4 regions of the Halomonas sp. DP4Y7-1 genome follow, and region 1 is predicted to be linked to each of the others. Evidence: predicted binding sites of a transcription regulator. Region 1 holds the regulator's gene; each other region holds the start of a gene.

Region 1 (7,983 bases):
TTGCTGGGTGGGCCGACGCAACACCTTCACCGCTGTCTGGCTATCCTGGAAGCGCAGCTCGAGGTCCAGGTCGACAGGGAGTCCTCGCTGGGTCTCGATACCGCTGGGCCGCATGCGGTAATAACGAGCGATCGACAGGTCCTCTGTCGCGATACCCCAGTCGAGCCCACCTTTTTCTTCCAGCCGCTCACGAAAGCGCGCCTTGCGCTTGAGTGCCCGCTTCAGCATGACACCCAGCAGCCACAACATCAGTCTCAAAGTCATGTTGCCTCACGCTGGAATAGGAAGGCGCGGCCCGCCAAGCGAGCCGCGATATCAGCCATTCGCTGCCATTTCTGATAATGGCTAGCGTCGCCTCAGCGGGCGACGGCGTCCTTGAGGCCCTTGCCGGGCTTGAAGGCGACTGTCTTGCTGGCGGGAATCTTCAACGGCTGACCCGTCTGGGGATTCTTGCCGGTCCGCGCGGCACGCTCGCGCACGGTAAAGGTGCCGAAGCCGATCAAAGACACATCCTGGCCCGAGGAAACACTGCCGGTGATCTCGTCGAGAATCACGTTCAGCACCTGGCTGGCCTTGTCCTTGGATAGATCAGCGCGCTCGGCAATTGCCGCGGCGAGTTCTGGCTTGCGCATACAGCCCTCCTAATTTTGGCTTGACTACCCGGTGCCATGGCACCGGGATCATTGTTATGGAAACACTGTCCGTGTGTCCACCTGGACCCTTCCAGGTCCTGCCATGCCAACGCTCCCATACGATGCCGGCAATGAACGTCACGGATCGATCAGTGCATCCTTGTTGTGGTGAGATGACACTCGAAATCCATCGACGTGACACCGTCCATTCGTGTTACACGAATCAGAATCAGTATCACACACTGCAACGATGGCACCTCCAACGACGGTGGCCCAGCCACCATCAACGAACCTAGCCTAGCAACGGCGGTGCCGCCCGCGCCAGTTCGACTTTCCGACGAACGCATTTTCCCGTCAACGCAAACCCCTTGAGCTGCCCCTGTTCGTCCTCGGCAAGGGCGCTGATGTCATCGCCATCGGCCTCGATCCGCCATTGCACTCGCTCACTTGCCGGCGGCAACGCCACCACCGGCAGCAGCGGTGTCTTGACCAGCACGGGCCATGGGCCGTAGCTCACCGGGGTCGGGCTGCCGCACAGGGTAGCGGCCAGGGCCTTGGCCGATGCCTGCAACGGCTGCACATACATCGCGTTGACGCCGTCCACCGATGCCACGTCTCCCAGTGCGTGTATACGCGGACAGGACGTCGATAGATAGCGATCCACCTGGATGCCGTCGGGGCCGGTACGGATGCCCGCCGCTTCGGCCAACTGGCTGCGGGGCCTGAGCCCCGTAGCGACCAGCACGAGATCAGCGCTCAGCGTCTGGCCGTCATCGAGCCGAAGGACGATCTCCTGTTCATCGCCCGCAGCCTGACGCGCTACGCTGTCGACCAGGCGCCCGCTTCTGATCTCGATGCCAGCGTCACGAAACGCATTGCCCAGCGCCTGGCCCGGCTGCTGGGGCAGCAGCCTCGGCAGCAAGGTGGGCTCCGGGCCAACCATGACGACCTGGTGTCCGCCCGCCTGGAGGTCGTTGGCGAACTCGCAGCCCACCAGGCCCAACCCGATCACCGCCACTCGCGCCGGACGCTCCAGGCCGTCAAGAATGGCCGAGAAGCGGCGGTAGTCATCGAGATCATTGATCGAGAACACGCGGCCGCTGAGCTCCGCCGGAATGGCGAAGGGAGCGACAGGGCTGGCACCGGTAGCCAGCACCAGGTCCGACCAGGGCAGCCGTTCCTGGCCAATCCACAGGCACGAGGACGCTGTGTCGATTCGGTCTACCCAGGTATGGGGGCGCACCACCACATTCAGCTGATCGGCCAGCTCCAGGGCCGAACGGGCCGCCAGCCGATCCGCCGCCAAGCCCTTGGCAAAGCCCGTAGATAACAAGGGTTTGGAGTAGTCATCGCCGCTATCGGCCGTGATCAGGGTGATCGGACGCCGGGCGTCCAGTGCGCGCACCTGGCGCACCAGGCCAATGCCTGCCATGCCAGTGCCGATGATGGTCAAGGGTGCTTGCATCACGTACTTCGACTCTGCCGACGACCGCACTGCGGTCATTCAAGAAACCGGAGTGCCCAGCGGGGGCTCCAGCGAGTGACTCCTGTGCACCATGGTACACTATGCGCCCATCTACCGGAGCACGACGTCCGGTGCAGCAAGGACCTCAAGGCCCCATGTCACAGCATCCTCATGTCACCCCGTCCCGTTGCCATGTCGAGCCCGAGTGCCCGCGATCGACTCCCGAGTGGCGCGACATCCCCGCATCGTCGCATGCTATCTCTGAGCGCTGGCTGGAGTGGCTGGCTTCCCGCGACTCACTGACGGAGAGACTGATGGCGGCCGCTGGCGAGGGACGCTTTCACGTGCGTCTGCTCGACCAATACCTGGGGCAGCCATGGCCGGACGAGGCCGAGGCATTGGGACTGGCGGCCGGCCAGCAGGCCTGGTTGCGCGAGGTCGCGCTGTGCGTCGACGAGGTCCCTTGGGTGGTGGCACGCTCAGTGGCACCACGGGTGAGCGATCAACAGGCGCCCTTTGCCGGCCTTGGCGAAAACTCGCTGGGCAGTTGGCTGTTTCAGCAGCCGGATCTTCGCCGCAGCCCGATCGAGATCAGCCGGATATCTCGTCCTATCCACGGATACCGCGGTATCTGGCAACGGCGCTCTCTGTTTTGCCACGGGGGCTGGGTGATGCTGGTGCAAGAGAGCTTTCTGCCCGCCATGGCCGAGGCGCTGTCACTCGACCCGTCTCCAGGCTAGACAGCGACCGCGCTGTACTGGTCACGCCCGTCTCCCCGCGCTAGGCTTGGTCCGTCATGTCGACAAGCGCTGACCAGACCTGGCAGCAAATGGTCGCTCCCGGCGACACCCATGGATGAACTGTCTCGTCTTGTTTCGACGCTCAACGCCACACCAGCGGATGCGGACACGACAGAAGCGTGCCCGCCACGATGCCTGTGACAGCGACTTTCCACTAGCCCTCGAGAGACCACGATGGACCGCTCCCTGCTGCGTCCCCCCGGACGCCTCGCCCGAATTCCCGACTTCCTGGCGCTGATGCGTCTGGATCGCCCCATCGGCACCTGGCTGCTGATGTGGCCAACACTGTGGGCGCTGTGGGTAGCGGCGGACGGCATTCCCGCCCGCGACACCCTGCTGATCTTTGTCGCTGGCGTCTACCTGATGCGAGCAGCAGGCTGTGTCGTCAACGACTATGCGGACCGCCATTTCGACGGTCACGTCAAACGTACCAAACACCGCCCTCTGGCGACTGGGCGTATCAGCGAGCAGGAAGCCAAGGTCCTGTTCGTCGGTCTGCTGACAGCGGCCTTCGTGCTGGTCTGGCTGACCAACGGCTTTACCGTATGGCTGTCGCTGATCGGCGCCGTGCTGGCCGCCAGCTATCCCTTCATGAAGCGCTACACCCACTTTCCCCAGGTGGTGCTGGGGGCGGCCTTTTCCTGGGCGATTCCCATGGCATTCGGTGCCGTGCTGGGCGAGGTACCCACGGTCGGCTGGATCCTGTTCACCGCCAATGTACTGTGGACGGTGGCCTATGACACCGAATACGCCATGGTGGACCGTGACGATGATCTCAAGATCGGCATCAAGTCGACCGCAGTGCTGTTTGGTCGCTGGGACACTCGCATCATCGCGCTGCTGCAGCTGGCAACGCTGGGCCTGCTGGCCTGGGCGGGCGCTCTGCTGAATATCGGCGGTTTCTATTGGCTGGGATGGCTGGCCATGGCGGCTACCTTTATCCACCAGCAGAGACTCATCAAGGAGCGTGATCGCGATCGCTGCTTCCAGGCCTTTCTCAACAATCACTGGTCGGGCCTGCTGCTGTTTGCCGGCCTGGCGCTGAGTCTCTATCCCGACCTGGGGTGACCCTATCGAGCTGTCGAGTGCTCGACAGGTCGGCCAATGTCATCTAAATGTCACATTGACGTGGTGTCATCTGTCACCGTTGATAGGAAGACCCTGAACAAGAGGCCCGGGATGACAGCCAAGACCGTATTGATCGTCGACGACGAAGCGCCCATCCGCGAAATGATCGCGGTGGCTCTGGAAATGGCCGACTACCGGGTCCTCGAGGCCGACAATGCCCAGGCGGCTCACGCGATTATCGTGGACGATCAGCCAGACCTGCTGCTGCTGGACTGGATGATGCCCGGAACCAGTGGCATCGAGCTGGCACGCCGCCTCAAGCGGGAAGAAACCACCGCCGAGCTGCCGATCATCCTGCTCACCGCCAAGGGTGAGGAGGACAACAAGATTCAGGGGCTTGAAGCAGGTGCAGACGACTACATCACCAAGCCGTTCTCTCCCCGGGAACTGGTCGCCCGTCTAAAAGCGGTGCTGCGACGTGCCACTCCTCGCGGCGTTGAAGACCCGGTGGAAGTCGACGGGCTCAAGCTCGATCCTGTCAGCCACCGCGTCAGCGTCGACGGCAAGTCGCTCGACATGGGGCCCACCGAATACCGCCTGCTGCAGTTTTTCATGACCCACCAGGAACGCGCCTACACCCGCGGCCAGTTGCTTGATCAGGTCTGGGGTGGCAACGTCTACGTCGAGGAACGCACCGTCGACGTGCACATTCGCCGCCTGCGAAAGGCCCTTGGCGAGCCACATCAGCAGCTGATCCAGACCGTGCGCGGCACCGGCTACCGTTTTTCGGCCAAGATGTGACGTCTTGCCTCCCTTCCACGCAGGCTTGACAGCGCCTGTACGGCTGGCGGCAGACAGGAGGACATAGGTGAACGGAGCCAGGAGCTGACGTGGGTCGACTGTGGAGACGAGAAGTCTGGCGCTTGACCCTGCTGGTCGGCATCGGCGCCCTGCTGGGCTGGCCCTTTTCCTTGACGAGTGTCGGCGTCGGAGCGGGCCTGACGCTTGGTCTCGCCTATCATCTGCGCAACCTGCACGCCATGCACGACTGGCTGACCCATCGTCCCCAGCAGGAACCTCCTACCGCCAGCGGTCTGTGGGGCGAGCTGTTTGATCGACTCTATCGCTACCAGAAGGGCCAGCGCATTACCCAACGACGCCTGCGCTCAACGCTTCAGCGTATCCAGGAGTCCTCTGAAGCGATGCGCGACAGTGTGGTCATGCTGGATCGCCATGGCGATCTCGAATGGTGGAACAGCTCTGCCGAGCGCATGCTAGGCCTGAAGCCGGCGCTGGACCGTGGTCAACATATCACCAACCTGCTGCGTGATCCGCGCTTCGTCGGCTATTTCAACGAGCGGGACTATCGTGAGCCGCTGAGCCTTCCATCGCCCATCGACGAGAACATGATCCTGCAGTTCCAGATCACCCTGTACGGTGACGATGAACGCCTGGTCATGGCGCGCGATATCACACGCCTGCATCGCCTGGAACAGATGCGCCGAGACTTTGTGGCCAACGTCTCCCATGAGCTGCGCACGCCACTGACGGTACTGACCGGCTATCTCGAGACCTACGGCGACATGGCCGACATGCTGCCCGAACGACTCGGCAAGGGGGTAGCGCAGATGCAGAATCAGACCCGTCGGATGCAGAACCTGGTCAATGATCTGCTGCTGCTGTCGCGACTGGAAAACGATCAGGGCGGCGATGACCACACGCGGCTCGACCCCACCACGCTGTTGCAGACCGTCAAGCGAGATGCACAGGCGCTGTCGGGTGGGCGCCAGCAGATCGAGGTGTCCATCGACGATCCGCGTGGGCTCAAGGGCAGTGAGAAGGAAATTCACAGTGCCATTTCCAACCTGGCCTTCAATGCCGTGCGCTATGCCGGCGATGGCGCACGTATCCAGCTACGCTGGCGGGCCTACGGTGATGGCGCCTGCCTTGAGGTGGAGGACGACGGCGACGGCATCGATCCGATGCACCTTCCGCGCCTCACCGAGCGCTTCTATCGGGTAGACAAGGGACGCAGCACGGCGACCGGTGGCACCGGACTAGGCCTCGCCATCGTCAAGCACGTGCTGCTGCGCCACGATGCGCGCCTCGACATCGACTCACATCCGGGTGAAGGCGCCACCTTCCGCTGTATCTTCCCCTCGAGCCGAGTGCAGGAGAACCGCCAGACGGCCGCCTCGCCCTGACCCCGACCAAGGGACACACCAGCCCCGCTTCAAGCCAGGCTGGCAGCACTGTGTCTTTTCAGCTCCTGGGACCCAGCAAGATAACCGCAGCGCCCGCCAGGCAAAGCGCCGCCCCCATCATGTCCCAGCGATCGGGGGGGCGCTGCTCCACCCACCACATCCAACCCAGCGATGCCGCGATATACACGCCGCCATACGCGGCAAAGGCGCGTCCAGCATAGTCAGCGTCTACCTGGCTGAGCAGCCAGGCAAACAACGCCAGGCTGAACAGACCGGGCAACAGCCACCAGGCGGCACCATCCGCCCTCCACCAGCGCCAGACCGCGAAGCAGCCGGCGATCTCGGCCATCGCCGCCAACAGGTAGATGGCCAGCCCAGGCAACCCTGTCAACATCCCGCACCGGCCAGGTGACAGATCGCCATCAGCGACGCACCACCGGCAGTTGGCGATAGTGCTGATCCCACATCAGCACAGCCCCGGCCACTGCGCCGGGAATCAGAAACAGATTGGCCAGTGGTATCCAGGTGATCAGCGTCACCAGGCCGCCAAAGCTGATACTCGGCCACCAGCGCGCCGACAGTCGCTTGCGCATATCGGGAAAACTGACCTTGTTATTGTCCATCGGATAGTCGAGATAGGTAATCGCCATGGTCCAGGCGCTGAAGGCCGCCCATAGCAGCGGTGCCACCAGATTCACCACGGGTATCCAGCTGAGGATGAACAGGCCGATCATGCGCGGCAGAATATACGCCAGCTTGAGCAGTTCACGCCCGAGTGCATCAACACCGGTCTTGAGCCAACCGCGGTCGTCGCTGGGCTCCTGCCCCGTCAGCTCGACCTCGGCACGCGCTGCCAGAAAGCCGTAGAAGGGGGCAGCAATCAGGTGGGTCACCAGGGTGAACGAAAAGAACACGATCACGATCAGGCTGACCACGAACAGGGGCCAGATCAGCCAGTCGAGCCATTCCAGCCAGCTTGGGACCATGGCCATCCAGCTGTCGAGCCAGCCACCAAACTCACCCAGCACATAGCTGAGCATGCCGGCATAGACCAGCAGATTGACCAGAATGGGAAGAAAGACGTAGCGGCGCAGTCCACGGCTATAGACCAGCCGCGTACCGCGACGAACCGCCTCAATAGCATTCAGCATGACTTCTATCCTTGGCAATGACATCAACAAGGCCATAACGACTGCGGGCCATCGTCTCGACGATGGCCCGCAGTTCAGGGTACCGGCAACGACCCTGACAGGGCCGGCCTATTGACGCCGCTTGCGGCGTTCAGGTCAAGACGAGGCGTCGTCGTCCAGCAGATCCGGGTCAATCTTGTCCGGCGAGACGTGACGGATATCCAGGCCCTTGACCAGGTAAATGACGTACTCGGCCAGGTTGTTGGCGTGGTCACCCACGCGCTCTAGGGCTCGCAGAATCCACATGATGGCGAGCACTGGCGAGATAGACCGCGCATCTTCCATCATGAAGGTCATCAGCGATCGCATGGCGCTTTGATACTCGCTGTCGACGCGCTCGTCTTCCTGCACCACCTGCATCGCAAGCTCAGTATCGAAGCGGGCGAAGGAGGTCAGTGCATCGCGCATCATGTGGCGAACGTGCTCGCTGATATTGCGCACCTCGACGAACCCGCGAGTGCCATTGTTGCCGTCCACCAGTTCGATGGCGTTACGGGCGATCTTGCTGGCTTCATCACCGATACGCTCGAGATCGGATGCGGCGCGGATCACCGCCAGCACCAGGCGCAGGTCCGAGGCGGCCGGCTGGCGGCGGGCCAGCACGCGAGTGCACTCGTCATCAAT
Region 2 (7,983 bases), on a different contig from region 1:
GATGATGCTTACGGTGAAAAAGCCCTTGATCGCGATTGCCGGGGGAATTCTTGTAGCGGCTTTTTTTCGCCAGATGTAGCCATACCGAAGCGCCAACAACCAAAGCTTTCGCCACTGGCCGCCAACGCTCCCCTGGCAAGCGCGATTCAGCGTCTTAGAAAGTCGTGTTGCACATGACCTGTCATGAACATTTCTATTTTTCTGAGCAGAGGCGGGCATCGGTATACGCGGCTGCCTGCTCGCCTGCACTGATTTCTTGCTCTGCTCTATTCAGGAGGGAGCCGATAGCGGGAGACATAACGTGAAGCGCACTCCCATTGGTTCATTGCTGACTCTCGCCAGACCGCCGTGAAGCTGAGCAATGGAGCGCACGATCGCCAGTCCCAATCCGCCGGAGTCGCCTGGGGTATGGCGCGACGCATCCACACGGTAGAAGCGCTCGAACAACAGCGGCAGATGAACCTCTGGAATCGGCGCTCCTTGGTTGAAGACACTGATATGGTGCAGGCCATCGATCTGCTGGTGATCGATGATGATGGAGGTGTGCTCCTGGCCGTAACGCAGAGCATTGGCGATCAGGTTGGCCAGCGCCCGCCGGAGCAGATCCGGATCGGCAGCGAGGCGACCCTGAGCCCGATTGATCAACCTCATACTGCGTTCTTCGGCCATGCCTTCGAAGTACTCGCATAGCTGTTCGACCATGTCGTGAAGCTCGACCGCCCGTCGATCAAGGGTTGCACCAGGCTGCTCGTTGCGGGCCAGCAAGAGCATGCTGTCGATCATGCGGGCGAGCCTTTCAAACTCCTCCAGATTGGAAATCAGTATCTCTTTGTATTCCTCTCCGGTCCGGTCATGACGTAGCCGCTGCTGTGTCTGCCCCATGAGATTGGTCAGGGGAGTTCGCATCTCATGGGCGAGATCCTCTGAGAAACGTGAAAGCTGCAGAAAACCGGCCTCGAGTCGCGTCAACATGCCGTTCAGCGCCATACTCAAGTCACGCAGCTCGCTGACGTCCGAGTGTACGGGCAATCGATGATGGAGATGCTCGGTATCGATGGTGGCCGCGCGTGCCGCCAAGCGTCGGACAGGGGCCAGTCCGCGCCGTGTTACGATCCAGCCAAGCAAGAAGGCCGCCAGACACCCTCCTGCCAGTGACAGCCACAGTTTGCCACGGTAGCTCGTCAGCATACGGTTACGCTCGGCAAGACGTTTGCCGGCGATTAGCGTGACCTGTCGGCCATCAAGGCGGGCTGCGACCCAGGCAAGTCTTGCCGGGACCCCGTTGTCGACGGTGCGTAGCTGCACCTCATCACGACCTGTCAGTTCAGGCACCGCCTGATGCATCGGATTGACTTCAATCAAAGGGTGGCCGTCATCCGTCAGCACCCAGAGCACGCTTTCACGATTATCCAGCATGTTGGCATATAGCCTGGGGCGCTGACGAAGTGCCTCGATGCTGGCACTGTTGTCCAGTAGCACGAGCATTCGCTCAAGGCGACCTCGCAGCATCTGATCGTCACGCCAGCTAATCTCGTTAGACAGGGAGTGATAGAGATAGAGGCCGAGAGCGCTCAGCAGCAATCCGACGACCAGTGCAAATAAAGACGCCAACCGGAGCGTCAAAGAGCCAGTGATTCGGCTCATGGTTCAAGACCCAGCACGTAGCCTATGCCACGTACCGTATGAATCAAGCGATGAGGCCAGGGCTCGTCTACCTTGGCGCGCAGGCGGCGAATGGCCACATCGACAACATTCGTGTCGCTCTCGAAGTTCATGTTCCACACCTGTGAGGCGATATAGGTACGTGAAAGAACCTCGTTTTCGTGACTGATCAACAGGTGCAGCAGCGCGAATTCCTTTTGGGTGAGATGAATCGACTGACCCTGGCGCATGGCACGGTGCTGAACGAGATCCAGAGACAGATCACCCACACTGAACAACTGTGTCTCACGGGGCGGGCCTCGCCGCAACAACGTGCGAACTCGGGCCAGAAGCTCTACGTAGGAAAAGGGTTTTACCAGATAGTCATCAGCGCCAAGCTCAAGCCCCTTGACGCGATACTCCACAGCGTCACGAGCCGTGAGAAAAAGCACCGGTGTCTGCCAGCGGCTGCGGATGAACTGAAGCAGCTGCCATCCGTTCATGCCCGGTAGCATGACGTCGAGAATAATCAGATCGAAATGTTCACTGCGGATTCGCTGCTGTCCTGCAAGCCCATCATGCGCGACATCCACGCGGTAACCGGACTCGCTCAGGCCCTTGTGTAAATAGTCTGCCGTCTTGATTTCATCTTCTACGACCAGAATACGCACCGTCATCCCCTGTGTTTATCGCGGTTCATCTTCGGCGTTTTTTCCGCTGGGTACCATTACAAATCTGTCATCCGGCAGTAATGGTATTGGCCGGTCATGTGGACGATATTGGCCACCCCAACGAGGACAACGCTGTAGGAGACGATTGACGTGATTCACAAGGCTCGATGGTCGTTGCTGCTGGGTGCACTGTGTACAAGTGCAGCGCTGGCGCAATCGACCGACATAGACATGCATCCCGATGTCTCTCTGGCGCTGGCCAAGCAGGTCGTGGAGGCCACCCTCGACGCCTGTCATGCCGATCAGCATACAGCGGTGGTCGCCGTAGTCGATCGCGGTGGCAATCTTGTAGCGCTGCAGCGGGATGACAATATCGGTCCCCACAATACGCAGGCTGCCCAGCGCAAGGCCTTTACGGCGCTTTCCACGAAAACGCCGACTCGTGAACTTGCAGAGTCTGCGCGCAACCATCCCGAATCGCAAAACTTGGCCACCGTCAGCGACCTGCTCTTGTTGGGCGGTGGCGTTCCTATCAGGAGTAACGGTGAGGTTATCGGTGCCGTCGGTGTGGCCGGTGCCGGTGGCTCAGCGACCGATGAGGGATGTGCACTCGAGGGAATCAACCGGACCCTGCCACAGGACCAATAACAGGAGAACGACATGAAGACTCTGAGAACCTTAGGCGCTGCCGTGCTGGTCAGCGGTGTCTCGACGCTGGCGATGGCGGCCAGCAACCCGATCAGCGTTCACGTACTCAATACCCAGACGGGCACGCCCTCATCGAATGTCGAGGTCAAGCTGGAACAGCAGACGGACAATGGCTGGGTCACCGTCGCCACTGCTACGACCAGTGAAGATGGACGTATTTCGGCGCTGTTCCCCGAGGGCGACACGTTTGAGCCGGGTGTGTATCGGGCGGTTTTTGAAACCGGTGACTGGTACAAAGAGCAGGACATCTCGACCTTCTTCCCTGAAATAACCGTTCCTTTCGAGGTCGATAATGTCGACCAGCACTACCACATTCCGCTGCTGCTGAGTCCGTACGCCTACTCAACCTATCGCGGTAGCTGACACGCTGAGTTGGGTAAGAGTCCAAGCACAGCCCCCGGTCGCGTTTTCGCTGCCGGGGGCTGTATGAACAAGATACGTATTGTCTGGTGAGTTCCCGCACGCCCGTGACGACGAGCTGGCCAGCAGCGTCTGGGCCAGGTTGAGGCCTGCATTGAATTTTGCATGAGCGCCAATGGTTCAGGTGGTGGCTAGTCCTTCCAGGCAGAGCGCAGCGTGTAGCGGTCCCCTGGATGGATCAGCACGGCGTAGCTGATCAACAGCTCGTTGGACCAGGTGCGACGGCGCAGGCGCAGGCAGGGCTCCTGGGTGGTAATGGACAGGGCGGCCGCCTGATCGGGCGTCGCCAACACCGCTTCTACCACGTGCTCGATATCGGTGATCGGCCAGGCCTGTATCAGCACCTGGTGAGGCGTCAGCCGAGTAAAGTCGGTGGCCAGATAGTCGGGGACATGGCGTGGATTGACGAAGCGCTCCTCCAATTGGATCGGCACGTCATTTTCATGGTGGACGATGCGAGTGTGAAACACCTTGCTGCCATGGCGCATGCCCAGCTGAAGCGCCACATCTTCGCTGGCGTCGATGGCCTCCGCCGCCTCTACCCGAGCATGGTAGCGATGGCCGCGACCCTGTACCTCCTCGGCAATGTTGTGGACTTCCATCAGCGAGGACTCGGCCTTGCGCTCGGTGACAAAGGTGCCGGCACCGGGCTGGCGCGTCAGGTAACCGCGCTGGACCAGCTCGCGAATGGCCTTGTTGGCGGTCATGCGGCTGACATTGAAATCCAATGCCAGCTGCTCTTCGCCGGGGATGCGATGATCCGTTGGCCATTCGCCCCGCTGGATCTTGGCGAGAATGTGCTGTTGAATCTCGAGGTAGCGGGGCTGGTTACGCGCCATGTGCCGTCCTTGGTGGTGAACAAGAGTACATGGCGTTAGTGTACCGAGGCAGGGCCTCGTTGGCACCGGCCTTCGTACATCCTGCGTACCTGTCATCGATTTTCTCTGAGGTATCTCTGCATGACCGATGCTCGGCTCTCCAGCCCGGCTGCCCTGCGCAATCGTGAACCCATCTTCGAGGTGCTCAAGGACTACCTTGGCCCACAGGCGCGGGTACTTGAACTGGCCAGCGGCACTGGCGAGCATGCCCTGTACATGACCCAGCGCCGGCCTGGCTGGATGTGGCAGCCAACCGATATTTCCGAGCCGGCGCTGGCGTCCATCGAGGCCTGGCGTGAATCGCTGACCGATGGTCGTGACAACCTGCTGGCGGCGCAGCGCCGTGACGTCTTGAGTGAATGGCCAGAGCAGCAATTTGACGCCATGGTGGCGATCAACCTGATCCATATTTCGCCGTGGGTGGTAACGGCTGCGCTGATGGAGAAGGCGACTCTTCATCTGGCCACGGGTGGCGTGCTGTTGCTGTATGGCCCTTATCGGCTTCATGGCGAGCACACGGCGCCGAGCAACGTCGCCTTCGATGAGGACCTCAAGCGGCGCAATCCCGAGTGGGGGATTCGCGACCTTGAAGCGGTGACTGAGCTGGCCGCGAGTGCAGGGCTGAGCCGTGAGGGGCTTCATTCGTTGCCGGCCAACAACCTGGCGCTGGTCTTCCGGCGGGGTTAAGCGCCCGCGTCAGCCGAGGGCAGTGACAGACGAGGCCACCTACGCGGTGGCTTCGTCACGTTCAGATGTCATGAATCGCTCACAATGCGGGTCAGTCCGCGCAGCGCAAGCGTCGTTTCAACCCGCGTTGTTGAGCCATCGGTGGTAGTCCTCGAGGCCTTCGCGGATGTCGGTGAAGCGGGGCTCGAAGCCAAGGTCCTGCCGGGCGCGGGTGATATCCAGCGGGCTTCCACGCACCACGAACGGGCCAGGCCCCAGGCGCATGCCGCTGTCGTGCCCCAGCATCTCTGTAACCGTATCGACAATCTGCTGGTGAGCCACCGGCACACCACAGGAAATATTGTAGTGGCGGTGCGGCACGCTGGGGGCGTCGAACAGCGCCAGGATGCCGCTGGCGGTATCTTCCACATGGGTCCAGTCGGTGGTCTGGTCGCGTCCATTGGCAGGGGTAACGTTGCTGAGCCCCTCCAGCGGGCCAAACATGGCCTGGTAGACCGCATGCATGTGCGAGGGACGCTTGCCGGGCCCATAGACAAAGAACAGCCTGGCTTGGCGAATGTCCATGCCGAAGGTTTCGCTGTACTGGTCACCGTAGAGTTCGCCGGAGATCTTGGTGGCGCCGTACAGGTCCGTGGCCTTGTAGGGCATGGTCTCGACCTGGGGGCCTGCAGCGTCTCCGTAGACAGCGCCGGAGCTCATGTTGACGACCTTGTTGATGCCCAGTAGCCGACAGGTCTCGTAGACGTTGAGGGTGCCCATGGCATTGATCGATAGATGCTTGAACGGACGAGTCTGGAAGAACGGGCCGGCGATGACGGAAACGCCGTGGATGACGCCTTCCAGCTCATCCTTGTAGCGCAGGAAGGTCTCGAACAGTGTGTGCGTATCCAGCACATCCACCGCCTCGAAGTGAATGTTGTCGCGAACGTCATCCAGATAGTCGAGGCCCATACGGTCAACGTGGGGGGCGGCCATGTCGCAGATGATGACCTTGGTGCCGCGACGGGCGAGCAGGGTGGCGACCCAGGAACCGACGTGACCGAGGCCACCGGTGATCAAAACAGCCATGACAGAACTCCTTCGCAAAGGTGCGGACTGGGGGTGATGAATGAGGTTGAAGGCTGAGGCCAGAACTGAAGCCAGAACTGAAACCAGAACTGAGGCCAGGGCGGCGACCCGTGACCGGTCAGGCCACAGGCCAGGCCCGAGGCTGACTCATTGCAGCATCAGGTTGGGCAGGAACATCACGATGGACGGGAACAGCGTGATGATGATGAGCACCGCCACCAGCGGGATGTAGAACGGCAAGGTGGCGCGCACCAGGGCGGTAAAGGGCAGGTCGGTGATCTTCTGGATGGCGAACAGCACCGTGCCCACCGGTGGCGTGATCAGTCCGATCATCAGGTTGAAGATCATCACCACACCAAAGTGCACCGGATCGATGCCGTACTGGACCACCACCGGCACCAGCAGCGGCGTCAGCAGGAACAGCGCCGGTACCGAGTCGATGAACAGGCCGATAAGCAGAATGAACAGGCTCAGCAGCAGTAACAGCACCACCGGGTCACTGACCGTGGCCAGCAGGAAGTCCGCCACCAGCGCGGTGACCTGATAGCGCGCCAGGATCCAGCTGTACAAGGCACTGCCGGCGATGATCAGCAGCAGCACCGAGGTATCGATGGCCGTATCGCGAAGGATCTGGAAAAACTCGCGCAGGCTGATCGAGCGGTAGACGCAGAACGAGATGATCAGGCAGTACAGCAGCGCCACCACCGACGCCTCGGTCGGGGTAAACAGGCCAGACAGGATGCCCACCAGGATGATCACCGGCGTCAGCATCGGCAGCAGTCCACGGGACAGCGCGCGCATGAACTCCGCCAGGGTAGCGCGGGCGCGGGTCGGGTAGCCGCGGCGGTGTGAGATCACCGCGACCATGACCATCAGGCCCGCTCCCATGAACAGCCCCGGCAGAATCGAGCCAAGGAAGATCGCAGCAATGGAGGCATTGGCCAGCGCCCCATAGATGACCGCAGGAATGCTGGGCGGAATGATCGGCCCGATGGTCGCGGAACTGGCGGTGACCGCGGCGCTGAAGTCGGTAGGAAAGCCATCGTCTTCCATGGCCTTGATCTCGACGGCGCCCAGGCCACCGGCATCGGCCACCGCCGAGCCCGACATGCCCGCGAACAGCATGCTGGCGAGCACGTTGACGTGGCCCAGGCCGCCTTTCAGATGGCCGACGGCACAGCGAGCGACGTCAAACACCCGGTCCGAGATGCCGGCCGAGTTCATTAGTCTGCCGATCAGCAGAAACGCCGGAATGGCCAGCAGGGTGAAACTGTTGACCCCATACAGGGTGCGCTGGGCGATCATTTCCAGCGGAATCTCGGTGAAGCCACGGGTGTAGGCGAGCACCGCAGCCGAGGAGGCAATCATCGCGAAGGCCACCGGCACGCCGAGCATCAGCAGCACGATCAAGCCGATGAACATGATGGCGAAAATTTCCATGGTGCTTACTCCTTGTCGCCGTCGCGAGGGTCAGGTGTCGTCAGACGCTCGATAAAGTCCTCTACCAGCAGCAGTACCATCAGTCCGGCGGCGATCAGTTGCATCAGGTAGAGGTAGGAAAAACTCATGTCGAAGGTACTGGCGAACACGCCGGCGGTACGCTCCATCATGTTGAAGGCGCCGCCCATGATCATGGCCAGCACCAGGATGCTGACGATGTCGGCAAGCATCGCCGCCACGCGTTTCGCCCTGGCTGAGAGCAGGTCCGTGACGATGGTGATGCGAATGTGCTCCTGATAGCGCAGGGCCAGTACCGAGCCGAGGAAGATTTCGGCCAGGAACAGGTAGCGCGAGACTTCGTCGGTCCAGGGCACGGCCACGCCGAGGGCGTAGCGGGAGATGACCTGAATGCCCATGACCAGCAGCATCAGGCCGAAGGCGCCGACCACGACAGCGGTCAACAGCCACCA
Region 3 (7,983 bases), on a different contig from region 1:
GTCAGGATGGATCACCATCGGGGTTGTCTCTTACAAATTTGGTGGAGCGGCCCACGGCACGGAAGAACGCGCGATTGAGCTGTTCCGGGGTGGGGACATAGGCATGTTCGCGCTCGAGGTACTCGCTGCCTCGTGCGATCAGAACGTCGTAGAGTCGATTGAAGGGCGCATCATAGTCGTAGGGATCAGCACCGAACAAGCGGATGTGCGGGTAGTCCGCGAAGCGCTCGAGAAAGAAGGTCTCGAGGCTGGCCTCAGCCGCGCGGTGGCGCACCTTATCGTCCGGATCGAGCCAGAGGGTATAGCGGATCGCCATGCAGTGCATCCTTGTTGACGTTGCGCCAACCTAGCATTTTTTGCGCCTTAGACCCAGCGTATCAGGACCGCCGCCATCGCCTGGCCGTCGCGCCAGACCCCGTGGCTGCGGGTAGCGCACTAGTGGCAGCGGACTAGCGCACTAGTGGCAACGGACTAGCGCAAGAGCGGAGCCACGGTTGCCCGCGTCAACACCACCAAGTCCTCCGGGGCCAGGCAGATTTCAAGGCCCCTACGTCCTCCGCTGACGTGCATCTGGGGCAGCCTCTGGCAGCTGTCGTCGATGAAGGTAGCCAGGCGCTTCTTCTGCCCAAGGGGACTGATTCCCCCGACGATATAGCCCGTGGCGCGCTCGGCGTCGGCGGGGTCAGCCATGCTGGCCTTGCGGGCGCCCGCCGCGCGGGCCAGCGCCTTGAGGTCGAGCTTGGCAGAGACCGGGACGATGGCCACTACCAGTCGATGGCCGTCCAGATTCGCCAGCAAGGTCTTGAACACACTCTCGGCGTCTAGCCCAAGCTGTTCGGCGGCCTCTTCGCCGTAAGCCGCCGAGCGGGCATCGTGTTCATAGCTCAGTACGCTGAAGTTGACCTTGGCCCTTTCCAGGGCCTTGATGGCGGGGGTCATGGCGATGAAGGTTCCTTGGGGTGGGGCAGGCAGGCCATTATCCGCGAGGCCAGGCGAACGGCCAACCGTACCCTTATCGGATGATCTGGCCTGCCATAGGGGCAACGTGCTCAGGCTTCGGTCATTTCCGCCTCGTGCAGGTGTTCCATCAGCGCCTCACGCAGCGCGCCGGTAATCGGTACCGACGCCTTGGTGTGATGGTCGAAATGCACCAGCACGGTATGGCCGATGTTGGTCATGACCCCTTGCTGGTGCGCTTCCTGGGTCACGGTAAAGGAACTCTTGCCGAGTCGCGACAGATAGGTGCGGATCTCGATGTCGTGACCGTAATGAAGCTCAGCCCGGTAGTCGATCTCCATGCGCGCCATGATCAGCCGCCACTTGGCGGGATCCAGGTCTGGAGTGAACAGCCGGAACAGCTCGTTGCGGGCCAGCTCGAACCAGGCCGGCAGGCGTGTGTTGTTAATGTGGCCGAGGGCATCAGTGTCGTAGAAAGCGGGCTCGATGGTGCGGGTCAGCATGGACATTCTCACGTGCAGGAAGGTGTGCTTCAGGATTGACCCAAGCAAGCGCTAGGTCAAGCCCGCTTCCAGGTCACGACGTGCGCTGCTGGCGCCGACGATGGCGGCGAGCTGCCCACCACTGTTGCAGTCGCATCCAGCCCAGCAGCCACAGCGTGGCGGCGACGAAGCCCAGCAGCGTGCCCTGCCAAAGTCCCATCGTCGCGTAGGTCAGCGATACCACCAGGGCATAGCACAGCAGTGAGCCAAGACCGGCAGGGTAGTGCTTGATGACCGTGGCCACTGGAGCGGTACCCTGGGTCAGGTGCAGAATCACTAGAAAGGGGTACATGGTCACCGGGAAGGCGGCCATGACCCCGGCCCAGGCGCTGGGAACTGCGTGGGCAAGACCGGTGATCAGGAAAATGATGGCGGCAGCGAGCCCAGCCCGGAGTGCCAAGGCAGGCCAGGAAAAGCCACCCTTGGGACTGGCCTTGATGTCCGGGACCCCGCGATAGAGCCAAGTGAAGAGCGCAATGGCGACGAGGGTGATCAGGGTTCCGCTGATGCGATTGAGGTCGAGCTGGGTCAACAGACTGCTGGCGGCCAGCCAGGCAACGAGCCCTCCCGCAGTGCCCGTCAGGACTCCTTTGAGGCCATCCCCACGGGCCGCGAGCAGGTAGCCGCCGCCCAGCGCCAGGGTGGCCGTGAAGCCTGCCAGGGTATGCACGGCGCTATCAGCGGCAAACTGGGGGGAAAGCTCCAGCCCGATAAAGAACAGGGCGATGGCCGTGCCCAGGGGATAGCCGGAGAGCAGTCCAGCGACGCGAGTGCTGACTCTTTCGGCGATGACTGACAGGCCGAGCACGACGCCGATGGAAATGAGCAACTTGGCCAGCTGCCAATGGAAGGGAACGTCCATAAGAAAAATGCGATCCTTAAGCTATCGTTAAAGCATGATGCCGATCCGGGAGGTCGACATGACAGAGCTGTCGCCGCCGCCGCGCCCCGAATGTTGCGAGCTGTGTGAGCGAGCCGCGCCCTTGACCAAGCACCATTTGATCCCGAGGTCACTACACGGCAAGGCGCGCTATCGACGGCGGCACGACCGCGTCGAGCGACTGACGGCCATCCTGTGGGTATGTCATGGTTGCCATCGCCACTTGCATGCGGTGCTCAGCGAGAGGGAGCTGGCGGACCATTATCGCAGTCGAGACGCGCTGCTGGCACACCCTGATATTCGTTCCTTCGTCGAATGGCTGGCGACCAAGCCCGCTGGATTTCGGCCGAAGCGACCGACCCGGCGGCGGCAATGATCTGGTCGCGACGGCGACGCGGCGGGGTTATACCAGGCGCAATCCCTGACGGTCCGTCCAGGCTGCTGTCAGGGCCGGTGCCAGGGATTCCCGGAGGTGCTCCGGCAACGCATCCAGTGCCTGGTCGCGGCTGGTGAATTCACGATTGCGCAGCCAGCAGTAAGCCCATGCGCAGGCCTCGTCTTCATCTCCTGGCGTCGGGCGAGCGGGCATCTGGACCAGCAGGAACAGAGCGGTGCGCACCGCCCAGTGAGGGGGTAGGTCCTCGTCCTGGCGGTCTGCCCACAGAGCAAGCGTCGCGCCGTCGGGAGTTTCGCCCGGCTCGCCGAGTCCCGCCACCCTGGCCGTTTCGGCCAGGATCAATGCCAGTCGATCGGGATCACCGCGACCCAAGGCCAGCCATTGGCCAATCAGCGCCGGCATTCCGCGACACACCTTGGCGAAGAATCCGTGATGCGGCATGGTGCTTGTCATGGAAAATGCGTCCTTCAAATACTTGGCCAGGGTAACCTGGTAATCGAACAGCCATCGTCAGGGAGATGACCATGAACTTCGATTTTGCCACGCCGATTGATCGACGGCAGCCCCGGGATGCCGATCAGTGCCCGCCGTGGCCGTCACAGAAGTGGCATCGCTACGCCGATGACGTGCTGCCGCTGTGGGTGGCCGATATGGATTTTCGTTCACCCCCTGCGGTGATTGATGCCCTGTCAGAGCGCGTCGGTCACGGGGTCTACGGCTACGGCAAGGTGCCAGAAAGCCTCGAGCAGGCGCTGGTCGACTGGAGTCGCGAGCACTACGGCTGGGAAATCTCCCCCCGCTGGCAGCACTGGTTGCCGGGGGTGGTGCCTGCCCTTCATCTGGCGAGCTTGGCATTTACCGAGCCAGGCGATGGGGTGCTGACGATTACCCCGATCTATCCTCCTTTCCTGCAGGTGGCCGAACGAACCGGTCGCCTGGCGCAGCAGGCCGAGATGACGCCGCCGGGGTCACCAGGAGAGTCCTGGACGCTGGACCTGGATGCCATCGAGGAGGCCATCACCGAGCGCACACGACTGCTGTTATGGTGCCATCCCCATAACCCCACCGGGCGCCAGTGGCGACGGGACGAGCTCGAAGGCCTGGCAGCGCTGGTCGAGCGCCATCAACTGATCGTGGTGTCCGACGAGCTGCATTGCGATCTGCTGCTTGAAGACGGGGCGCGACACGAGCCACTGGCGGCCGCACTGCCGCAGCTTGCCGAGCGCACCGTGACGCTGTGGGCACCGTCCAAGACCTTCAATCTGGCGGGACTCACCGCTGCCTGCGCGGTGATACCCGATGGGCGATTGAGGCAGCGTTTTCGTGACCGGGCAAAAGGGCTGATGCCGGACGCCAATGTGTTGGGACTGGTAGCGGCAGAGGCCGCCTATCGTCACGGCGAGCCCTGGCGCCAGGCGCTGCTGGAAGTGCTTCGAGAAAATCGCCAGCAATTGGCCGAGCATGTGGCCGACTGGCCGGGTGTGGTCTGTGCGGCTCCGGAATCTACCTATCTGGCGTGGCTGGACCTGCGGCAGTCGGCGCTGTCGGGCCAGGAGTCACCCGCCAAGGTGCTGCTCGAACGCGCTGGCGTGGCGTTGTCAGACGGGGCCGACTTTGGCTGGCCGGGCTTTGTCAGGCTCAACTTTGGTACCACCGCCGCCCAGCTGGGTGAGGCCTTGGCGCGGATGGATCGTGTGCTCGCTGGCTGACCATGTCGGCAGCCGTGCACCCGCTAGACACCAGCAGGGCCCATCAAGGGCCCTGCTGGTGGTTGCTGGCAGACGCTGCCGGGTGAGGGGGGGCGGTATTCCGCCTTCAGTACAGCAGGGCGAACAGCTTGCGCCGGTAGCTGACGGTCAGCGGATGGTCTGCCCCCAGGGCGTCGAACACCCGTAGCAGGGTCTTGCGAGCCAAGTCATCGCCGTAACTACGATCACGCTTCATGACCGTGAGCAGTCCTTCCAGGCCGTTCTCATAGTCACCGTCGGCGACCTGGCGCAGGGCCCTCTGGTAGTGGGCTTCACTGTCATCGCGCCCTTCCAGAGACGCGAGTGTGGCCGCATCGGGGGCTTCCTCGCTGAACTCGATGCTGGCACGAACGCCTCGGGCCTCGGGGCCGTCGCGATCCTCTGGCGCTAGGGCGTCGAGCAGCTGGCGTGCCTCGTCATTACTGCCCTCTGCGACCAGAACCTTGGCCAGCTGGATACGATAGGCCACATGGTCAGGATATTGCTCGCTCAGCCCCTGGTAGATGCCGCGCGCCGTCGCGGTATCGCCGGACGCCAGGGCCTGCTCTGCCTGTTCCTCGGGACTTGCGGGGGCATCTTCGGGAGCCGGAAAGTAGCGTGCGAGCCACTCACGGATGTCCTTTTCAGGCAGCGCACCCTGGAAGTGGTCGACCAGGCCGCCCTGGCTGATCAACTTGACGTCGGGCACCGAGCGCACGCCCAGCTGGCCTGCGATGTCCTGGTTGTCGTCGATGTTGAGCTTGGCCAACAGAAAGGTGCCGCGATACTCGCGCGTCAGCTTTTCCAGCACCGGCATCAGGTTCTTGCAGGGTTCGCACCAGGGGGCCCAGCAGTCGAGGAGGATCGGCACGCGCATGGACAGTTCCAGCACCTGCTGAATATTGCTGCGATCAACGTCGAAGATCAGTTCGCTGTCGGCCGGCCCCTGGGTAGCGGCCTCTGCTTGGCCAGCGCTGTGCTGGGCGGGTTCGGTGCTCAACGGCTCGCCGGTGCGCGGGTCGACGATTGGCATGGGGACGCAACCTTGTCTGATAAGTGGATAGAGCTAAGAGATGCGGTCGCTGGTCGCCGACTTCAAGGCCTGTCGCAAGGCCGTTGATGAGCGCTATGCGACTAAAGATGGAGGTTAAATGGGACTTAGTCTTCTGCTAAATAGACCCATGTTTCGCGTGGGGCGGCATAACACTCGTAGCCGAGTGAACGTGCGTGTCGAAGGATGGGGCTGCGCCGGCCCGGCGTCCGATCAGCAAGGCGTCGAGATAGCAGTGGCGCACAAGAAAACGGGGCAATCTCAAGAGATTGCCCCGTTTCATGATGTTTGGTAGCGGGGACCGGATTTGAACCGATGACCTTCGGGTTATGAGCCCGACGAGCTACCAGACTGCTCCACCCCGCATCAACGAGGACGAAGTATACGGATTTTTTGGCCCACGTCAACCCTGTGCGAATTCGCGTGAGATGGCTCGTACCGGTTGAGCGCAGTGGTCCATACTGGGGGGGCTGTCATGGAAATGTCAGTGGCGGACGCTAGCCTGAAGATGACCTTCGGCTTGCCCCGAAGCGTGTGACGTCCACGACGTGTTGCGCGTCATTCGTGACAGGGCTGTCGTCAGGTGTCAGGTTGGTGGCAGGTGGGCGCAACGTGGCAGGAGGCCACGCGCGATGCCTTGACACACTGTGATGAGGATCGTCTCCCGCCGATCCGTCCCAACGTGCTTGCTACAACGTGCTTGTTACAACAAGGTCCGTCGGCAAACGGCGGAAGCATAGACAATCAGGGAGGTCGTCAATGACTCAGCAAAAGCCCGTCGCATGGGTCACCGGTGGCACAGGTGGTATTGGAAGTGCCATCTGTCGCGAACTGGCGGATGCCGGTTATCAGGTGCTGGCCGGTTACAACAACCCCGAGAAGGCCAAGTCCTGGTTGGAGGCTCAGAAGTCTGATGGTTACGACAATATCGACGTTGCCGGTATTGACCTGACCGATTTCGAGGCGTGCCAGAACGGTGTAAAGAAGATCGAGGAACAGTATGGTCCGATCGCGGTGCTGGTGAACTGCGCTGGCATCACCAAGGACGGCACCATGAAGAAGATGTCGCCCGATCAGTGGAACCTGGTCATCGACACCAATCTGAATAGCGTCTTCAACACCTGCCGTAGCGTCATCGAGAGCATGCTCGAGCAGAATTACGGCCGCATCATCAACATTTCGTCCATCAATGGGCGCAAGGGGCAGTTTGGACAGGTCAACTACTCCGCCGCCAAGGCGGGTATGCACGGTCTGACCATGGCGCTGGCTCAGGAAACCGCCACCAAGGGGATTACCGTCAACACCGTCTCTCCTGGCTATATCGCCACCGACATGATCATGAAGATTCCGGAGAAGGTGCGTGAGGCGATTCGCGAGACGATCCCGATGAAGCGCTACGGCACGCCGGAAGAGATCGGGCGCCTGGTCAGCTTCCTCGCCAGCAAGGACAACGGCTTTATCACCGGTGCCAACATCGACATCAATGGTGGCCAGTTCATGGGCTGAACCCTCTCGTGTCGGAGCTTGGCAGGCTCCGACGTCATTTGGTCGGTCGGCCATGTCGTCGACGACAACCCGCGAACGCCAATGACAGAGCGGCAACAACAGAAAAGCGAGGCGCAAGCCTCGCTTTTCTGTTGTTGGGCTCTGGAGGGGGGCTGCGACGTCGCCTTGTCTCCCCCGAACTTACCGCAGCGCTATCACGGCGGCGGCAGCTGGCGCAGTCCATCAAGCAGCGCGTCCAACTCCTGAACCTCCTTGTCCCACAGCTGGCGGGATACCGGCCCGGTGGCCAGCAACCCACACAGTACCGACAACAGTTCTTCCTCCCGTGTGGGCATCTGGCCAAGACTGTCGTTGAGACGGTCTACCTGGATGGCCAGGCGCAGGGGTTCGTCATGCTGGCCTATAGGTTGGCCCGCCAACAGTGCCAGGTGCACGCGCAACCGCGCCAGCCGCTCGGCGACGCTGTCCAGAGAGTCCGGGGAGCGGCGTGCGGCATTGCGTTCGGCGTGTGCGGTGGCCAGTTCATTGGGGAGCGTCAGCGTGTCGGGAATCAACACATCCCCGCACTGCTGTCCGGCGAGACAGGCATCGTCGGCTTTCAGGTGCTCCAGAATTAGCGGCTTGAGCTGGTGCCAGCGGCTGACCGTTTCTGCTACCGCGATACGTTCAAGCCGCTCGCGGCGAGCGCGGACGATGCCCGTCCAACGTTTACGCATTCCCTCGCTGCGTCGTCCCGAGGGCAGCGGTTCCAACGCGTTGGCTTCGTCGACGGCCTTATCGAGCCAGTCCGCCTCCTCACTGGTGGTCGGTTGCCAGGCGTCGACGCGATCGATCAGCGCCTGCATGCGATCCAGTCGATCTTTTGCTCGCTGAGCCCGGTCGTCTCGTTCCGCATCGCGCTGGGCAAAGATCTGATCACACAG
Region 4 (7,983 bases), on a different contig from region 1:
ATGCCTTCCCAGGTCGATGCCACCTTGATCAAGATGCGCTCGGCGCCGACACCGTGGCGGCCATAGCGTTCGATCAGTGAGTGAGCGCGCGCCAGGGTGGCATCGGTGTCGAACGACAGCCGTGCGCTGACCTCGGTAGACACATAACCGGGTACCAGCTCACTGATTTCACTGCCGATTTCGACCGCCACCGCATCCAGGGCGTCGTCAATGTCGTTGGCTTCCTTGGCAATCGCGGCCAGACGTGCGCGTCGGTCGTCGTGGCCGGCGGCCTGCAGGATGAGCGAAGGGTTGGTGGTGGCGTCGGTGGGCTGGAAGCGACGGATGGCGTCCAGGTCCCCGGTGTCGGCGACCACGGTGGTCATCGCTTTCAGTTGATCGAGCAGATTATCTGCCATGCAGCTCTTCTCCAATGTCAGAAGGTGTCGGTGGGCTGGGGTTACTGTATCAAGCGGATGAGATTGACAACAGCCGCGAGCGCTGCCGAGCGCGAGGGAGTGAGGCCGTCGGCACATGGCCTGGTCCTGGTGCGACCCACCGGTCGGCGCTACGGCATATGGGTTGTCCTGTCATCTATCATCGTCTGGCGACGGCGAAACGCCTCGTCGTCTAGACGTCTTTCTATTGTCATGGAGTGTCCGTGTCTTTGAATGCTCGACGAGTGGCGCTGCTGGTCGCCGCCAATACTGCACTTGCCCCCTTTGCGATCGATGCGTATCTGCCCGCCATGCCGGCGCTTGCAGAGACGGTCGGGGCCAGTGTTCACCATACCGAGCTGTCACTCAGCGTTTTCATGGTGGGCTTTGCCGTAGGTCAGCTGACCTGTGGGCCCCTGTCGGATCGGATCGGGCGAAAGCCGGTCTTGCTGGCAGGGCAGATCCTGTTTCTTATTGCCAGTCTGGTGATTGTCAGCGTCGATTCGCTGACCGAACTGCTGGTGTGGCGGTTCGTCCAGGCGCTGGGGGGAGGGGCGTGCGTGGTCAACTCTGCGGCGATCGTGCGGGATTGCTTCAGTGGCCGCGAAGCCGCCAAGGTGATGTCGACCATGGCCATGATTCTGATGCTGGCGCCACTGGTGGCGCCCATGGTCGGCAGTCTGCTGTTGTATGTGGCGGACTGGTGGCTGATCTTTGTCTTCCTGGCCGTCTATGCCGCCTTCCTGATGTGGCTGTTGGGTGCCTTTCTGCCGGAGACTCGCCCAGAGGACGCGCCGGTGGCATCGCCACGGCAGGTGCTGCGCAACTATCTCAGTGTGCTGGTCGATCGTCGGGCCATGGGCTACATCCTTGCTGTTGCGGCGTCCTTTGCGGGTATCTTCGCCTTTGTGACGTCGTCACCCTTCCTGTACATGGAGCACTATGGGCTGTCGCCGGCCGCCTACCCCTTTGTGTTTGGAGCCAATGTCGTGATTATGGCGCTGTCGAATCGCGTCAATATCCGGCTGCTGCGCAGGCGCACCCCACAGCAGAATCTACGGCTGGGCCTGGCGATTCAGCTGGTCGCGGCCTGCGGCTTGATGGCTTTGGTCGCCACTGGGCTGGATTCGATCTACACGGTCGTGCCGCTGGTGATGACCTTTCTTGGGGTGGTCGGCCTTATTTCCCCCAACGCCATCTCCTCGCTGCTGGAGCGTTTCAGTCATATGAGTGCCACGGCCACGGCGCTGCTGGGCAGCATCCAGTTCAGCAGCGCCGCACTGTCCGGTGCCTTGGTCACGGCCTTTGAAATCGACTCGGCCTGGCCGATGGTCATCGCCATGGTCACGGTCGCCGTGATCGGGAATGTGGGGCTGCGTGTGCTGGCGGGGCGCCCCCCCAAGCTCGATGAGGTGGTGTCGTGATCGATGCAGTATGGAGCTGCCTGCTGCAGTGGTGGGCGCTCAGTGAACTGACCTTTGGTACCTGGCTGTGGGTCGGCGGGGTGCTGGCACTCGGGTGTTTCGTACAGCGCACCACCGGGTTTGGCATGGCGGTGGTCGGGGCGCCACTGATACTGCTGAAGGCTCCCGCCATGGTGCCGGTGGTGCTGGTGGTCTACGGCTTTCTGGTGTCGTGCCTGGTGGTCAGGCGCTATCGTCGCGAAGTGGCGATGGGCGACATCTCCATGGCGCTGGTCGGCAAGGTGCCGGGCACCTTGCTGGGGGTGTGGTTGCTGTTGATCGCTCCCATGGCAACCCTTGAAGTCATGATCGCCGCCATCGTGCTGTTCGCCGTGCTGGTCACCCTGTTCAAGCTCCGCCTGCCGGTCAATCGCAGCTCGCTGTTCGGTGCGGGATTTCTCTCGGGAATCTTTGGCGCCGTCGCGGCGATCGGAGGTCCTCCCATCGTCCTTTTGATGCATGGCATGCCGATGGATCGGTTGAGGGGCAACTTGGCGGCCTTCTTCCTGATATCGTCGCTGATGACGCTGGCAAGCCTTGCCGCCGTGGGCAAGGTGCCGCTGTGGTTGCTGGCGGTCAGCCTGAGCTTTCTGCCGATGGTGTTGGTGGGCCATGGGCTGGGGGCCGCGCTGGCGCCAAGACTGCCGAGACGGCTGTTGCAAGGGGCATCCTTGACCCTATGCGCTGCGGCGGCGATTGGACTGCTGTTGAGCTGATCCCCTCTGATCGCGCCGGCGACAACGCCGCCCGCTGCCGCAAGGCGACGGGCGGCGTTTTTTTAGGGGAGGGCGGAGGAAGTGTGGCGACCGGTGTCTCGGGAGCCGAGACGGAATGTCAGCCGTTGGGACACGCCTGTCAGGTATTGCGTGGTAGGGCATATTGCGTTTCGAGGTGGGCTGTCATGAAGCTGTCATTTTTCTGCGGCATTGTGTGCATCGCGAAGGTTGACCATCTCATCATCAGGAGACTTCTCCATGAATCGCATCCTCAAGACCACCGCTATCGCTGCTGCCGTCATGGGCGTGGTGGGTGTCGCTCAGGCACGTGACCAGGTCCGCATCGTGGGCTCCAGCACTGTCTATCCGTTCGCCAGCTACGTGGCGGAAGAGTTCGGCGCGACAACCGACTTCCCGACGCCGGTCATCGAATCCACCGGTTCCGGTGGTGGTCTGAAGCTGTTCTGCTCCGGCGTGGGTGACGATACCCCGGATATCACCAACGCCTCGCGTCGCATGAAGACCTCCGAGTTCGAGACCTGTGAAGCCAACGGTGTGACCGACATCACCGAAGCCTTCATCGGCTATGACGGCATCGCCTTCGCCCAGTCCGCCCAGAATAACGCCATGGACGTGACTCGTGAGCAGATGTTCATGGCCCTGGCCGCCAAGGTGCCGGTTGACGGTGAGCTGGTCGACAACCCCTATACCAAGTGGAGCGAGATCGACCCGTCCCTGCCGGATCGCGAGATCGCCGTCTACGGTCCGCCCACCACCTCCGGTACTCGCGATGCCTTCGCTGAGCTGGTAATGGAAGCGGTCTCCGAGGAAATGGACGCTTACGGTGGTGAGGGCTACACCGACATCCGTGCTGATGGCGCCTTCATCGACGCCGGCGAGAACGACAACCTGATCGTTCAGCGCCTGGCCGAGAACACAGCGGCCTTCGGCATCTTCGGCTACTCCTTCCTGGAAGAGAACGCCGACACCCTGATCGGCTCCAACATCGACGGTGTCGCACCGACCCCCGATGCCATCGGCAGCGGTGAGTACCCGGTGTCGCGCTCGCTGTTCTTCTACATCAAGAACCAGCACGCCGATGACGTGCCGGCCATGTACGAATACGCCAACACCTTCATGAGCGAGCAGATGGTCGGTGACATCGGCTACCTCAAGGGTATTGGCTTGATTCCGGCCCCTGAGGCGGATCGTGCAGAGGCTCGCAGCGCCGTCGAGAGCCAGACTAGCCTCGAGCTGGCCGACCTGAAGTAAGGGACCCGGGTCCCGATCACGCCGGCCGGCATCCTCGACAGGGTGTCGGCCGGTACACGTTCCAGCGAGTATGCGCTCGTTTTGGCACATAACTCCGAGAGACACCCATGCAGACCAATCAACTCCTGGCGATGTTCAGCGGCTCGCTGCTTCTGCTCGGTCTGATCGCCTACTTCCTGGCCCGCGGCAAGGCGGCCAGGGTCCGAGCCTCAGGCACCTCCATGTACGCCCAGCCCGATCAGTACGGCTGGTTCACCGTCATGTCCACGGCGGGTCCGGCTCTGGCGGTAGGCGCTGTCGGTAGCTTTGTCATGCTGCTCGTGGGCGCCGAGATTCCGCCGCTGCTGTTGCTGGCAGGTAGTCTGGTCGTTGCCTGCGCCGGTCTGGTGATCGGTGTCGCCATGGTGCGTCCCGACTTTCACGCGCGTCAGGCGATCGAGCGGGTGATCCGCTTCTTTCTGGCCGGCGCCGCGCTGATCTCCATTTTCACGACCCTGGGGATCCTCTTGTCGATCGTCTTCGAGGCGATCCGTTTCTTCCAGATGCAGAGCTTCTGGGACTTCATTACCGGTACGACCTGGAATCCGGGCGCCAGCTTCCTGGCGGCGGCAGGTCGTGCAGAAGAAGGCGCCAGCGCCGCGCAGTTTGGTTCCGTGCCGCTGTTTGCCGGCACCTTCATGATTACCTTCATCGCCATGCTGGTGGCGATTCCCATCGGCCTGCTGGCTGCCATCTACATGGCTGAATATGCGCCGCCCAAGGTGCGTACCTTTGCCAAGCCGGTGCTGGAAGTCCTGGCCGGTATCCCCACGGTGGTGTACGGCTTCTTCGCTGCCATTACGGTGGCGCCGATCATCGTCGGGATTGCTGGCTTCTTCGGTGTAGAGGCGTCGTTCAACAACGCCCTGGCCCCGGGGATCGTCATGGGCATCATGATCATTCCGTTCATTTCCTCGCTGTCGGATGACGTCATCAACTCGGTCCCCAACAGCATGCGCGAAGGGTCGCTGGCACTTGGCCTGACCAAGGGCGAAATGATCCGCGATATCGTCGTCCCGGCAGCACTCCCCGGGATCATCTCGGCGTCGTTGCTGGCGGTGTCCCGCGCCCTGGGCGAAACCATGATCGTGGTCATGGCCGCCGGCATGCGCCCGAACCTGACGGCCAACCCCCTCGAGGACATGACGACCGTGACCGTGCGCATCGTGGCCGCGCTGACCGGTGACCAGGAATTCGCCAGTGCCGAGACGCTGTCTGCCTTTGCCCTTGGCCTGGTGCTGTTCGTCGTGACGCTGAGCCTTAACCTGGTGTCGGTGATCATGATTCGTCGCTTCCGCGAAAAGTATCGCGTCAACAACCTGTAAGCCGTGGAGCCCAAGCAATGAGACAATCCTTCGACGACATCAGCGCCCAGCTCCGCGCACGCCACCGCAAGTCGGCTCGGCTGAAGTGGATTTCCATGGGAGCACTTGGCCTGGCGGCACTGTTCCTGGTGCTGTTCTTCGCCGACATGCTGGTCAAGGGGCTGCCCGCCTTCCAGCAGGCCAAGATCCAGGTGGAAGTGGACTATTCCGAGCAGGCGAGCCAGCTTCCTCTGGCCGCGGTCAATGAGGACGTTCGGCCGCTGGTCAGCCGTGGATACCTGCGCCTGATCCCCGGGCGCATGCGTGACAATCCGGACCTGCTGGGAACGACCCGCATGGAGTGGGTGCTGGCAGATGGCCAGGTGGACCAATATCTCAAGGGACACCACGCCAGGCTCAGCGACAAGGAGAAGGCGGTGGTCGATCGCTTGAAGGAAGAGGGCCGAGCGGAGCTTCCGTTCAACACGACCTTCTTCACCAGCGGTGACTCCAAGATGCCTGAACTGGCGGGTATCGCCTCGGCGGCCATGGGCACGGTGTTGACCTTGCTGGTCACCCTGGCGGTGGCATTCCCCATCGGCGTCATGACCGCGGTGTACTTAGAAGAGTTCGCCCCGGACAACCGCTTTACCCAGTTGATCGAGATCAACATCAACAACCTGGCGGCCATTCCGTCCATCCTGTTTGGCCTGCTGGGCCTGGCCATCTTCATCAACTTCTTTGGCGTGCCACGCTCGTCTCCGGTGATTGGTGGCCTGACCCTGGCATTGATGACACTGCCGGTGATCATCATCGCCACCCGTACCGCTCTGCGCAGCGTGCCAGACTCGATCCGCCACGCCGCCTTTGGCGTGGGATGCTCTCGCTGGCAGATGGTGCGTGACCATGTGCTGCCGCTGGCACTGCCCGGCATCATGACCGGTTCGATCATCGGCCTGGCCCAGGCCATGGGGGAAACGGCGCCGCTGATCATTGTCGGCATGGTGGCGTTCATTCCAGATGTGACCACTTCGTTTACCGACGCAGCGACCGTGCTGCCGGCGCAGATCTTCACCTGGGCGGGTGAGCCGGATCGTGCCTTCATCGAGAAGACGTCGGGCGGCATTCTGGTGCTGCTGGCTGTTCTCATCACGCTCAACGCCACCGCTGTGGTGCTGCGCAAGAAATTCGAGCGGCGCTGGTAAAGCGGCCCCCAAACAGGATACGTTGCCATGAACATGAAAGTTGCCCAGCGCGGAGAGAACGTGATGAAGCAGGATCAGCCCGGCCAGCCGGTCACTCGCAACGACGACGCCAATCATGAGTTGAGCGTTCGGGTGAGAGACCTGGACCTGTGGTACGGCGACTTCCACGCGCTGAAGTCGATCAACATGGATCTCTACCAGAAGAACGTGACGGCGCTGATCGGGCCGTCGGGTTGCGGCAAGTCGACCTTTCTGCGCTGCTTGAACCGCATGAACGACCTGATCCCCAGTGTAAGCATCAAGGGGCTGATCGAAATGGACGGTCGCGACGTGAACGAGTCGAAGATGGACGAAGTCGCCTTGCGTCGCAGGGTCGGCATGGTCTTTCAGAAGCCCAACCCGTTCCCCAAGTCGATCTACGACAACATTGTCTATGCCCCCAAGATGCATGACCTGGTAAGCCGCAAGGCCGATCAGGATGAGCTTGTCGAGCGTGCGCTGCGTGACGCCGGCCTGTGGGAAGAGGTCAAGGACAAGCTGCATCAGCCGGGGACATCGCTGTCCGGTGGACAGCAGCAGCGTCTGTGTATTGCACGGGCGATTGCCGTGCAGCCTGACGTGATCCTCATGGATGAGCCGACGTCGGCACTGGATCCGATCTCTACTGCCACCATCGAAGACTTGATGGACAAGCTGAAGCAGCAGTTCACCATCATCACCGTGACCCATAACATGCAGCAGGCGGCGCGCGTGGCGGACTACACCGCGTTCTTCCATCTGGGGGAAGTGGTTGAGTACAACGACACCAAGACCATGTTCTCGACGCCGCATACCAAGAAGGCCGAGGACTACATCACCGGCCGCTACGGCTAGACCAGTGATGATGGCAGCTCTGGCGCACTGACCGACCCCGCGTGAACCCGGGAAGACGTCATCAAGCACAGACAAGCGTCAGCAGACCATGACATCCATGAGGGAGGCCCAGGGGCCTCCCTCATTGTGTTAGGCGATCATGACGCAGTGACGCTCTACGCTATCGTTGTGCGCGGTGATGTCGGTCGGAAGGCATGCACGGTGATGCTCAAGCCATGCGCCACGAGTGAGGCGAGACAGCCACGCCGGTAGAGAAGAGCCGCGCCAGTAGACAGCCATTCCTGTAACCAGCCATGCCCGTCAGGCACCGTCAGTCAGGCACCGTCAGTCAGGCGCCGTCAGTCAGGCAGGTCTGGCGACCCCTCGCATGCACAGCAGACCCAGTAGCGGGCCAGGCAGCAGCAGCCACAGCACGGCCACATCCAGGGTCTGCCACAGGCTGGCGCCAAGCCAGATGCCTGGCAGTGTCAGGCTGAAGCCGATGGCGTTCATCACAGACAGGGTGGCACCAATACGTTCTTTGGGCGCTGCACTCGAGGCCAGTGAAGAAAATTGCGCCGAGTCCGCAATGACGCTGAAGCCCCACAGCATCAGCAGCAGCATGAGCAGGGCCGGGTTGACGTTGGCCAGCAGGGGGTAGAGTAAGCACAGGCTGCCAGAGGTGGCCAAGGCGAGATTGGCCGCCCTGGCACTGC

The links. The regulator PhoB, encoded in region 1, activates phosphate uptake and scavenging genes when phosphate is short. The targets are predictions, from matches to a motif close to TGTCATANNNNTGTCANA.
Region 2: the regulator PhoB is predicted to act here: its motif matches at 2,378-2,395, upstream of KUV72_RS18835 (heavy metal response regulator transcription factor).
Region 3: the regulator PhoB is predicted to act here: its motif matches at 6,026-6,043, upstream of phbB (acetoacetyl-CoA reductase).
Region 4: the regulator PhoB is predicted to act here: its motif matches at 2,777-2,794, upstream of KUV72_RS09400 (PstS family phosphate ABC transporter substrate-binding protein).

Annotation. Positions count from the first base shown of each region.
Region 1 is NZ_JAHVKS010000003.1:181,257-189,239, forward strand. Features, by position in the region: gene KUV72_RS07220 (hypothetical protein) at 1-264, opposite strand, end outside; gene KUV72_RS07225 (HU family DNA-binding protein) at 357-632, opposite strand; gene KUV72_RS07230 (FAD-dependent oxidoreductase) at 925-2,097, opposite strand; gene KUV72_RS07235 (chorismate--pyruvate lyase family protein) at 2,253-2,837, shown strand; gene ubiA (4-hydroxybenzoate octaprenyltransferase) at 3,072-3,965, shown strand; gene phoB (phosphate regulon transcriptional regulator PhoB) at 4,077-4,766, shown strand; gene phoR (phosphate regulon sensor histidine kinase PhoR) at 4,856-6,169, shown strand; gene KUV72_RS07255 (YnfA family protein) at 6,228-6,563, opposite strand; gene cysZ (sulfate transporter CysZ) at 6,592-7,320, opposite strand; gene phoU (phosphate signaling complex protein PhoU) at 7,456-7,983, opposite strand, start outside.
Region 2 is NZ_JAHVKS010000012.1:118,289-126,271, forward strand. Features, by position in the region: gene KUV72_RS18825 (AzlD family protein) at 1-79, shown strand, start outside; gene KUV72_RS18830 (heavy metal sensor histidine kinase) at 271-1,644, opposite strand; gene KUV72_RS18835 (heavy metal response regulator transcription factor) at 1,641-2,312, opposite strand; gene KUV72_RS18840 (heme-binding protein) at 2,463-2,960, shown strand; gene uraH (hydroxyisourate hydrolase) at 2,973-3,383, shown strand; gene hutC (histidine utilization repressor) at 3,572-4,279, opposite strand; gene KUV72_RS18855 (DUF938 domain-containing protein) at 4,400-5,005, shown strand; gene KUV72_RS18860 (NAD-dependent epimerase/dehydratase family protein) at 5,123-6,073, opposite strand; gene KUV72_RS18865 (TRAP transporter large permease) at 6,221-7,513, opposite strand; gene KUV72_RS18870 (TRAP transporter small permease) at 7,519-7,983, opposite strand, start outside.
Region 3 is NZ_JAHVKS010000007.1:188,363-196,345, forward strand. Features, by position in the region: gene KUV72_RS14440 (DUF501 domain-containing protein) at 1-18, opposite strand, end outside; gene KUV72_RS14445 (hypothetical protein) at 2-316, opposite strand; gene ybaK (Cys-tRNA(Pro) deacylase) at 472-939, opposite strand; gene KUV72_RS14455 (acyl-CoA thioesterase) at 1,050-1,460, opposite strand; gene KUV72_RS14460 (hypothetical protein) at 1,534-2,361, opposite strand; gene KUV72_RS14465 (hypothetical protein) at 2,420-2,755, shown strand; gene KUV72_RS14470 (hypothetical protein) at 2,783-3,217, opposite strand; gene KUV72_RS14475 (MalY/PatB family protein) at 3,301-4,485, shown strand; gene KUV72_RS14480 (thioredoxin family protein) at 4,592-5,536, opposite strand; tRNA gene KUV72_RS14485 (tRNA-Met) at 5,844-5,920, opposite strand; gene phbB (acetoacetyl-CoA reductase) at 6,314-7,060, shown strand; gene KUV72_RS14495 (DUF349 domain-containing protein) at 7,255-7,983, opposite strand, start outside.
Region 4 is NZ_JAHVKS010000004.1:98,014-105,996, forward strand. Features, by position in the region: gene tal (transaldolase) at 1-398, opposite strand, end outside; gene KUV72_RS09390 (Bcr/CflA family multidrug efflux MFS transporter) at 641-1,840, shown strand; gene KUV72_RS09395 (sulfite exporter TauE/SafE family protein) at 1,837-2,595, shown strand; gene KUV72_RS09400 (PstS family phosphate ABC transporter substrate-binding protein) at 2,854-3,867, shown strand; gene pstC (phosphate ABC transporter permease subunit PstC) at 3,975-5,231, shown strand; gene pstA (phosphate ABC transporter permease PstA) at 5,249-6,415, shown strand; gene pstB (phosphate ABC transporter ATP-binding protein PstB) at 6,479-7,288, shown strand; gene KUV72_RS09420 (MFS transporter) at 7,631-7,983, opposite strand, start outside.